DNA from 3 places in the Paraburkholderia edwinii genome. Region 2 is predicted to be linked to each of the others. Evidence: riboswitches for the same ligand, from Rfam matches in the RefSeq annotation. Region 2 holds a riboswitch; each other region holds the start of a gene.

Region 1 (3,266 bases), on a different replicon from region 2:
TTCAGTGGGTTCAGCTAACCCGCGGTGCGGAACTGCAGCAGCGACTGGTGGCCGCGCGGACAGAAGCACCAAACCGAGACGGCCGCGTTCTCGTCATAGGCGACTCCATCAATGTCAATGGTCGCCATCAACTCACCATGCAGACGCCGGGCGCCACTTCCGTCGAGGCTGTCGACCTAAGAGACCTAGTGAACTTCGCCCGCCAGTTCGATTTGGCAAGTCCCAACGCGCTGCGACAAATTGCCGAGTTCGCAACATCACTGATGACCGGGGTGGGTGCTGCAAACTTGCTCACGCGAGTCGAAACGATACGAGGCGGCCGAGCCCGCACGCCCGCAACGCCAGCAGAAGTCGCAGCAGTAACGTTTATGGCTGCTCCCAGCCACGCGACTTCAATTGACCTGCTCCAGTCCCTCGCGGACCAACGCGGTGCGCGCGTTTACCGACCCGAAGTGCTGCACTGCTGCATCTCAGCGCTTAGAGCCGCCGGCGGCGAAGGTGGGTTCATTGGCGCGGCAATTCAGGCTCGCGAGCGAAACCGTCATCGGGGTCGGCCGCTGGGTCGGCGCGCCGTTGGAAGCACGCTTCTTCTGAAAGGTCTGGAGGCTGACGTCGCGGTCATTCTTGAGCCCGAGCGCATGACTGCACAACACCTCTACGTGGCTCTCACGCGAGGCGCAAGGAGAGTCGTGGTTTGCTCGTCGACGCCTTTGCTAACGCCCGCCGCGGGCCGATAGCGAACGCTCAATCAGCAACTTGATCTCACCCTCTCGATGGTGACGTCCGGGCCTCCACGACTGCTCCGCGCTCCAAATCGAACGTGCACTGCCGGACACCGAGCTTCCGCTCCCGACCCTGAGCAGACCTTCGAGTCCACCCTGCAGATGACTGCTTCCAGACGTGAAGCGGTCATCTGCCAAGTCCATGTGGTGAGACTCTGTCAGCCGAGATTGACCGGCAAATCGTCGTAGCGTTTGAACCTGTAGAACAGCACAGAAATCAGCCAGCTCGCGACGAAGACGCCGATCACCGCGTAGCCGAGCAAACCGAAGTTCTCCGACGCGGCGCCAATCAGGTCCCACGAGCCCCCCTTCAGATCGAGCTTGTCTGCGATCAACGCCAGCGCTTCAATGCCACCAATCAGCACGGCGACTACCACTGAAACGAAGGTGATCGTGATGTTGTAGTAGAGCTTGCGCACCGGCTTCATGAAGGCCCAACCATACGCGCCGAGCATCAGCACGCCATCCGCCGTATCGATCAGGCACATGCCGGCGGTGAACAGTGCCGGAAAGACCAGGATGGTCGCAAGCGACATGCCGTCGGCAGCCTGCGCGGCAGAGATGCCGAACAGCGCAACTTCTGTCGCCGTATCGAAGCCCAGTCCAAACAGGAAGCCGATCGGATACATATGCCAGCTACGCGTGACCAGCCGGAACAGCGGACGAAACACGCGCGAGAGGAAGCCGCGCTTGTTGAGCAGCATGTCCAGGTCTTCTTCGACCAGCCGCTCGCCGCGCTGCACGCGCCGGAACGTTTTCACGACCGACACGAGGATCAACACGTTGACCACAGCCAGCACCAGCAGAAAGCCGGCTGAGACGGATGTGCTGATCACACCGCCGATTGCCTTCATGTCTTCAAAGCGCGATTTCAATGTGACCGCCGCAAACGCCACCGCGACCGACAGTGCAATGACGATCGTCGAGTGGCCCAACGAAAAGAAGAAACCCACTGCGACGGGTCGCTTGCCACCCTGCATCAGCTTGCGCGTGGTGTTGTCGATCGCGGCGATATGGTCGGCGTCGACTGCATGACGCAAACCGAACGTATAGGCAAGCACTGCGGTACCGATAAGGCCGGGCCGCCCATGCAGCGCCGTTAGCGCCCAGATCCAGATGCCGATGTTTCCTGCGATAAGCAGCGAAAAAATCCCGATGACCTTACCGCGCAGTGCGTGTGCGCCATCATCGAAGAGACGGGAAAGGTATTGCCGTTGCATGAATGTCCTCGCATGCCAGGGTTTGAGCCACCCGACACGGGCGGCCAGGACCGGGGGTGTCGACGTCCCGGGCAGTGGCAGGTCTCCTGGCTCACGCATCATCGTCCGGCGCCGCCTTCCCGGTTTCCCAGTGTCTTCATCGCGCCGGGCTCCGCGCTCACAGTTGCGGGCACAGCTATGGCCTTGACAATCGCCTCACCATATTCCCTATTAATGCCTTGCGGCAACCATCGTGCCGCCGATTATCGCGCGGAAAACGCCTGGACGAATAACAAATGCGTTTGTGCGCGATACCTTACGGCATGCACGCCGGGTTTCGTGCGGATGCCGTCTCAGTGACCCATCGTGGCCGGACTTTTCGTTTCACATTCGGCTTGCAGATGCTCGCCGTCGCTGAAGACGAATATGAAGGGAATCCTGTCGCCGACCTTGAGCGGCCGTTTCGGCTGCTCCAGCATCACGTGATATCCACCTGGCTTGAATGCAAGCGTGCCATCGGCAGGCACACTGACTTTATCCACCATGTCCATCTTCGACATACTGCCGTTGCTGACCGTCTGGTGCAGCATCGCGCTGCCGTACGCGTCGGTCTGCACGCGAAGCAGGTCGACCGGCTTATGGCCCATGTTCATGACGCTGAAATAACCGCCCGATGGCAGATCGCCGGGCAATAGCCGGATCCAGCAGTCGGACACCATCATCGTTGCCGGGGCGGCGGTAGCACTTCCCGCCCATGCGAACGATGCCGCAACCAGAAAGAATGCTCGTGTGGCCGTCATGTCGTTCTCCTATGCACGAAAATGCCTTATGGCGTCACGCTGCGACCGGCCGCGATTCGCGGCCGAACAACATGCGGTCCATCAGCCAGACCGCGACCAGCGTCGCTCCCATCAGCGGAAACACAAGGCCAAGCACAACGAGGCCGACCTTCCAGCCTCGCATCGGCACACCAGCACGCTCGCGCGCGGGGGCGCCGAGCGTGCCTGCCGGCCGGCGCTTCCACCACATCACGCAGCCCGTCGCGGCGAGCGTTGCCAGTCCAAGCGAAATCGCCGTACAAACGAGCTGGTTCGCAAGGCCGAAGTAGCGGCCCATATGCAGCGACGTACCGTAAGACACTGCCTTTGCCACCGCGCCGTAATCGCCGTAGCGAATGTCTTTTAGTATTGCGCCGCTGTACTGATCGATGTACAGCGTGCGCTCGAGCTTCGGGTCAGCCGGAAAATACGACACCGAGTACACCCCGCTTGCGGAAGCGGGTAAC
Region 2 (3,266 bases):
CTGGCCGTTCTGCGCGCGCACCACTTTCACCTGCGCCGGAATCTCTTCGCGGATCGTCGCTTCGACCGCTTGCGCACGCGCGTCGTCGAGCAGATCGATCTTGTTGAGGATCACGAGGTCCGCGGCGGACAGCTGGTCTTCGAACAGCTCGTGCAGCGGCGATTCGTGATCGAGGTTCGGATCCGCCTGGCGAAGCGCATCGACGGCGACCGGGTTTTCGGCGAACTGGCCGCTCGCCACAGCCGGACCGTCGACAACGGTCACCACCGCATCGACGGTAAAGCTGTTCTTGATCGACGGCCACTTGAACGCCTGCACGAGCGGCTTGGGCAACGCGAGGCCCGACGTTTCGATCAGCACGTGATCGATCTGGTCGCGGCGCTCGACGAGCTTTTCCATCACGGGAAAAAACTCTTCCTGCACGGTGCAGCAAAGGCAACCGTTCGCGAGCTCGTACAGTTGGCCTTCGATTTCGCGGCCGTCTTCGTCGCAGCCGATGCCGCAGCCTTTGAAGATTTCGCCGTCGATGCCGAGTTCGCCGAATTCATTGACGATGACGGCGGCCCGCAGTCCGCCGCTGTGCTGAAGAATATGGCGCAGCAGAGTGGTCTTGCCGCTGCCGAGAAAGCCCGTGACGATCGTCACCGGGATTTTGCGCATCTGGGTTTGCATGGCGACTTCGCGAATGTGAATCGCGGCGCGATGGCCGACACCCTGTGCCAGACAAGATGCGACATCAGGCCGCGAAATGGTGGACGGAACGCCGCAACCCCGCGGCGTCAACCCTTGGACTTCTGGCCGGTATCCGGGCTGGCGAGAGCGCCGCTTCACCTTCCCACACGAGTGAACAGTTTCTCGCGCAGTGGTTTGCCTGCCCGCGCGGCCTTGCGCGCGGACCTCGAAGCCGGCTCTGCATCGCAACCACCGCGATGCGCTCGCCTTCCGTTGCGGGGGCAGCACAGGTTGACCTGAAGCGATGATGCGGCAGCCGTATTCGGCACAACGCATCGGGCAGGATTCAGGCCTGCTGTTTCCCGTTTAACTGCGCGCGCCGGACGGCGCGCGCGAGCACCAGAAGTGCGTGCGAGTGTAGGCGCGGTAAGGGGGAAGCGTCAAGGCTGGGGGCTGCCGACGCCGCCTCGTCCACCCGGCGACGAAGGGCTCATGTGCTATCGTATGCCCGCGTCCGGTGCCGCATCTGCGCGTAGCGCTCATATGCGGTTAAACGGGAAACAGGAAGCGCCGGCAGGCGCCCGACCTGTGCTGTCCCCGCCAACGGTAAGCGGCCTGCGGATTTCATGTCCGCGCATGCGTTTCGATGCCACTGTCGGCCATCCGCCGATGGGAAGGCGATGCGCATGAGGCCGTCAGCCCGGATACCGGCCGGATGCGAGGGGGCGAACGTCACGGTCGCCAGTCGCCGGTTCCGCGGGGGACGGATACGGGCGCCCACGCACGGCGTAATCGCATACAACCGCAAGCAACTGATCGCTACCGCTTGCCGCCGCCGTGCACGCTATGTGGCATTGCATGACACGTCTTTATTCCGCGCATCTCAGCGCGGTTCTCCGTACGACGGCGCTTCGAGCCGCGGTTCGTCCTGCGCGTTTTCCCGCGGTTTTCCGCGCGCTTTGCCTCGCGCTTTTTTCTGCACTTTTCACCACGGTTTTCCTCAATTCACACGGCGGCGCGCGATGAATCGGCCAATCAAGCGGCTCGCCGTCGGCATCGGCTGCAAGCGCGGCGCGAGCGTCGAACAGATCGATGCGGCCGTGCTCAGCGCGCTCGGCCCACACTCCATCGACGACGTCCGCGCAATTGCCACCATCGACATCAAGGCTCACGAACCGGGCATTGTCGGGTTTTGCGCGCGCCATGCGCTGCCGCTGCACGTTTTTTCGCGCGAGCAGATCGCGGCGGCATCAGCGGTGTCCCATGCCGGACAAATGACTGCGCCCTCGCCTCACGTTCGCGCGCACCTCGGCGTCGACGGCGTATGCGAACCGTGCGCGCTGCTCGCCGCGGCCGCCGGCCGGCTGATCGCCCCGAAACGCGTATTCGAAGGCGGCGTGACCGTCGCGATTGCTACGGCCGATGCCACAGCCGATTCCGTTGCGCTCGCAACGTTCGACCACGAACCCACTCAACATCAACAACATCACGAGGACGCTCAATGAAAACTGACCCCGAATCGCATCAGCGCATGACCCAGCGCCGTCGCGAAGGCCATGAGAAAAAACAGGCGGAAGCGACCATCGAAAAAGGCCTGCTGATCGTCAATACTGGTACCGGCAAAGGCAAGAGCACCGCTGCGTTCGGCATGGCCGTGCGCGTGCTCGGCCACGGCATGCGCCTTGGCGTCGTGCAGTTCATCAAGGGCGCGCTGCATACGTCCGAGCGCGATTTCCTCGGCAGCCTGCCGAACTGCGAATTCGTCACGATGGGCGACGGCTACACGTGGAATACGCAGAACCGCGACGCCGATATCGCGACCGCGCGCAAAGGCTGGACCGAAGCAAAGCGGATGATCGAAAGCGGCGATTATCAGATGGTGATCCTCGACGAACTGAACACCGTGCTCAAGTACGAATATCTGCCGCTCGACGAAGTGCTCGGCGTACTGACCGCGCGTCCGGAGATGCTGCACGTGGTCGTCACGGGGCGGCATGCGCCCGATGCGCTCGTCGAGGCGGCCGATCTCGTCACTGAGATGCGCGCGATCAAGCATCCGTACCGCGAGCAGCACGTCAAGGCGCAGCGCGGCGTGGAGTTCTGAACGATGGCGCAGTGCCCCGCGCTCTTTATCAGCGCACCCGCATCCGGCCAGGGCAAGACGACGATCACCGCGGCGCTGGCGCGCCACCATCGCCGGCTAGGCCGGCGCGTCCGCGTATTCAAGACCGGGCCCGACTTTCTCGACCCGATGATTCTCGAGCGCGCGAGCGGCGCCCCCGTGCTGTCGCTCGACCTGTGGATGGTCGGCGAAGCCGCGTGCCGCACTCTGCTCGCGCAGGCCGCCGCGCAAGCGGACCTGATCCTGATCGAAGGCGTGATGGGTCTTTACGACGGCACGCCGAGCAGCGCGGACCTCGCGGCTGCGTTCGGCGTGCCCGTCGTCGCCGTGATCTCAGCGAAAGCAATGGCGCAGACCTTCGGTGCGGTCGCGTTCGGCCTCGCGCACTACCGCGACGATGTGCCGGTGTACGGTGTGTTCGCGAATCGGGTCGGTTCGCCGCGGCATGCGCAGATGCTTGAAGAGGCGCTGC
Region 3 (3,266 bases), 820 kb from region 2:
AACGATCTCGCGCCGCAGGTGCTCGACGGGCAGCTCGATGCGGCGATCATGCTGTCGGGCGCCCCACCCCATGGCCTGGCCGCCCGCACCGTGCTTACCGAGCCGCTGTGCGTCGCGCTGCCGCGCCGGCATCCGCTCGCCCGCGCGAGGCGGCTCGCCATTGCGCAGCTTGCGCATGAGCCGTTCGTCATCGCGGCGAGAGAGGTTGGCGAGGGACTGCATACGACGATCGTCGAACACTGCCGCACGGGTGGGTTCGAGCCCGATGTGCGCTTCGAAGTGCGTCTGCAGCAAACCGTCCTGAGTCTCGTCGACGAAGGCGCGGGGGTCGCGCTCGTGCCGACGTCGATGCAGCGTGCTCAACTGGCGGGCGTGGTGTTCAAGTCGCTTGCGCAGGCGCCGTCGATTTCCCAGGTGCTCGTCTGGCTAGCGACGAACCGGAACCCGTGTCTCGCACGGTTTCTCGAGCTGGTCGAACAGGCTACCAATGAAAACGGCCTGCACGGGGTTGCCGTGCAGGCCGCGGAAGGCGGACACCAGCGCGCGCTTTAACCGGCCAGTCGCTGCTCCGGACGCGCCGCGCGCGACAAGCGCTGCAAGCGTTCGGCGAGCGCGCCGAACAGCAAACCGATCGCCGCCCACAACACCGCCTGCATGCCGAGCGCGGCAACACGGAACTTCCACAGTACGACTGCCGGAAACGCATCCGGCACTTCGTTGATGACCGGCAAGCCAGTCTGCACCGCCGCGATGATCACGATAAAGACGAGTCCCGCGACGATCGATCCGTTCCATGCGCCGAAGCGCACAGCCGCGCGACGCCGCACTTTCATTGAAAACACGAGGGCGGTCAGCGAAATGACGATCATCAGGAAATACAGCCCGGTGCGATAGCCGATCGTCTCCGGGTCGCCGACCGACGGCGGATTCGGCGGATACTTGAGCGCCGGTACGATTGCGATTGCAAGGAACGCGCCGAGCGCGAGCCACGCGGACAGTGCACGCACGCTCAACTTCCCGGCGCGGCCATACAGATATGCGAAGGTCAACGAGAAGAGCCCGCCTACAGCAGCGCCATACACGACGACACCGGTAAAGAGGCCGATACCCGCCTGCGTGCCGCGACTCACGAGTTCGGGCTCGGGTGCTTCGCCCTTCGCCGCGTCGGTTTTTTCTTCGAATGAAATAGCCTGGTCGACCTGCGGCTCGCCGACCACGCGCGCCAAACCGAATGTGAGCAGCCCCGCGGCGATGCCTGCGAGCATGCCGCGCACCAGCAATTTACCTACCATGGTTCGCTCCTGCGTCAGTGGCAGGGGAAGCCGAGCAGATGGCGGCCGTCGTGGACGAATTCGTGCACGTACATGCCGGGAATCAGCGAAGTCGCGCCCTGTTCGGCGCCGATGAAATAGAGCGCGAGCAACAACAGCAGGCCGCCGAAGACAACCCACGGCAACAGCTCGCGCAGCGGAATGGGCGTGGGCTGGGCGGCGGGTTCGAGTGCGTCGATCGGCTTGAAAACAGCGTCGGACATGACGGATATCTCCCTGGGGTTACGCGCCCCGATAGTTCGATTGAAGGAAATGGCACGAAGCTGGGTCTGACTCCCGGACCATCGATATGGCCGATTACAGTGGCGCGACCGCGCCGGGCTTGCACCGGCTTCCGCGCTTCGAGTAGCGCTTATTCTACGCGTTAAACTGTGCGGCCTAATGAAAGCTTTTCGCGAGCCGTGCGAATGTGCGCAGGCGTGCGGCCCGTGCACTCGAACGACATGACATGCAGACACGTCTCTGGTTGATCAGCCACGCATCGACTGCGGCGCAACGCAGCGCGACGTTCGCGGACGCGAACGAGCCGCTCGACGCGCGCGGCCTCGCCGAAGCGAACGCGTATGCGCAGCGCGCCCGCTTCGCATTCGACGGTGCACGCGAAGTACGTGCATTGACGAGTCCCGCAGCGTGCGCGCGCGACACGGCACAGGCGCTTGGCTTGAACGCGACAGTCGCCGCCGGGCTTGCCGATACGGATTACGGCGATTGGCGACGCGCGCGCGTCGCCGATATCGTCGTGCAGGCGCCGCAGGCACTGGATGCATGGCTGCGCGATCCAGCTGCGGCACCACCGCGCGGCGAATCGTTCGAAGCGGTTGTCGCACGCGTCGGCGCGTGGCTCGACGCGCTAGCGAATGACGATCTGGCTGATCTCACGGTCATCGCAATTACACATGCGGCCGTGTTGCGCGCGGCGCTCATCCATGTACTGCACGCGCCTGCCGCGGCATTCACGCAAATCGAAATCGCGCCGCTCGCAACAATCGAATTACGGTATTCGAAGCGCGGCTGGGCGTGGTGGCCTGACGCGCGAGCGAACTTGCAGCCATAGCGCGAAGCACCGCCTGGCAAGCGCACATTGCCTTAATCGAAGCCGTAGATAGGCCATTCGGCAGATTTCGCAGCGAACGGCGCACCGGTATCATCGCCCGTCACCCCATAGCCGGTCATAGGCGAGCGGCACAACGATACCGGACGATACCGAGCGATGCCGCTTTACCCGAACATTGATAACGAGATTCGCGCGCACATGAGTCGCATAGCCGAAGGCGAGCGCGTCAAGCCAATTGCCGTCGGCCGGCTGACCGACGATCAGCATCAGGCGATCTCAAGGCTACGGCTTTCCGTCGGACTGCCGGGGCTCGACGATCCTGAAATCTTGCTGCTCGGGCGTCACATCCACCAAAGCCGCGTGGTCAAGGATCAATACCAGCTCGACGACGTTCTATGCCAGATCCGTAGTTCGCTCGCGGAAACATCGGTCGTCCACGGTTCGTCGAAAATGACCGTCGTAAAGAGCACCGTTCCTCGGGCGGACGGTTACGGTTCAATGGTCAGGGATGAGGCTGTGCTTGAACTGCTGGCTCGCAAGCCGAAGGCGGAGTTGTTTTCCGTTATTCCGAAGGGAGACATTCCGCCAGCGAAACGTACGCAAAATCGTACGCAAACCCGCCCGCAAATAACGGGAGACCAGAAAAAGGAAAGGCCGCTCGAGAGCGGCCTGGAAGCTTGATGAATTTGCTCGCCCGGGTAACGAAAAGCTGGTCCGACGCCCCAGCAAATTCAACGGACAAATCGTACCTGTTATCGACGGTTCCCGCAAGCCATCCCGCGATTTGATCGCGGCTAGTCCGCCCAACCGTGCGCGTCCCGCCATCACATAAAACGCGCCTCAACCCGGCTTGTCGTCTCCCCCGCTCATCCCGGGCATCA

What was found. A riboswitch is a leader RNA that binds a small molecule or an ion and turns the genes downstream of it on or off. The one in region 2 is predicted to bind cobalamin.
Region 1: linked by a shared signal. The riboswitch ahead of KZJ38_RS21485 (HoxN/HupN/NixA family nickel/cobalt transporter) and the one ahead of KZJ38_RS31230 (cobalamin biosynthesis protein) in region 2 are both predicted to bind cobalamin.
Region 3: linked by a shared signal. The riboswitch ahead of KZJ38_RS34510 (CbtB domain-containing protein) and the one ahead of KZJ38_RS31230 (cobalamin biosynthesis protein) in region 2 are both predicted to bind cobalamin.

The regions. Positions count from the first base shown of each region.
Region 1 is NZ_CP080095.1:4,834,324-4,837,589, forward strand. Features, by position in the region: gene KZJ38_RS21480 (UvrD-helicase domain-containing protein) at 1-737, shown strand, start outside; gene KZJ38_RS21485 (HoxN/HupN/NixA family nickel/cobalt transporter) at 941-2,002, opposite strand; cobalamin riboswitch at 2,062-2,249, opposite strand; gene KZJ38_RS21490 (copper chaperone PCu(A)C) at 2,335-2,781, opposite strand; gene KZJ38_RS21495 (PepSY-associated TM helix domain-containing protein) at 2,816-3,266, opposite strand, start outside.
Region 2 is NZ_CP080096.1:2,128,664-2,131,929, reverse strand. Features, by position in the region: gene cobW (cobalamin biosynthesis protein CobW) at 1-672, opposite strand, end outside; cobalamin riboswitch at 780-1,091, opposite strand; cobalamin riboswitch at 1,171-1,402, shown strand; gene KZJ38_RS31230 (cobalamin biosynthesis protein) at 1,695-2,177, shown strand; gene cobO (cob(I)yrinic acid a,c-diamide adenosyltransferase) at 2,174-2,776, shown strand; gene KZJ38_RS31220 (cobyrinic acid a,c-diamide synthase CobB) at 2,780-3,266, shown strand, end outside.
Region 3 is NZ_CP080096.1:2,946,967-2,950,232, forward strand. Features, by position in the region: gene KZJ38_RS34500 (LysR family transcriptional regulator) at 1-552, shown strand, start outside; gene KZJ38_RS34505 (CbtA family protein) at 549-1,292, opposite strand; gene KZJ38_RS34510 (CbtB domain-containing protein) at 1,307-1,534, opposite strand; cobalamin riboswitch at 1,576-1,720, opposite strand; gene KZJ38_RS34515 (histidine phosphatase family protein) at 1,780-2,385, shown strand; gene KZJ38_RS34520 (hypothetical protein) at 2,542-3,066, shown strand; gene KZJ38_RS34525 (dienelactone hydrolase family protein) at 3,226-3,266, opposite strand, start outside.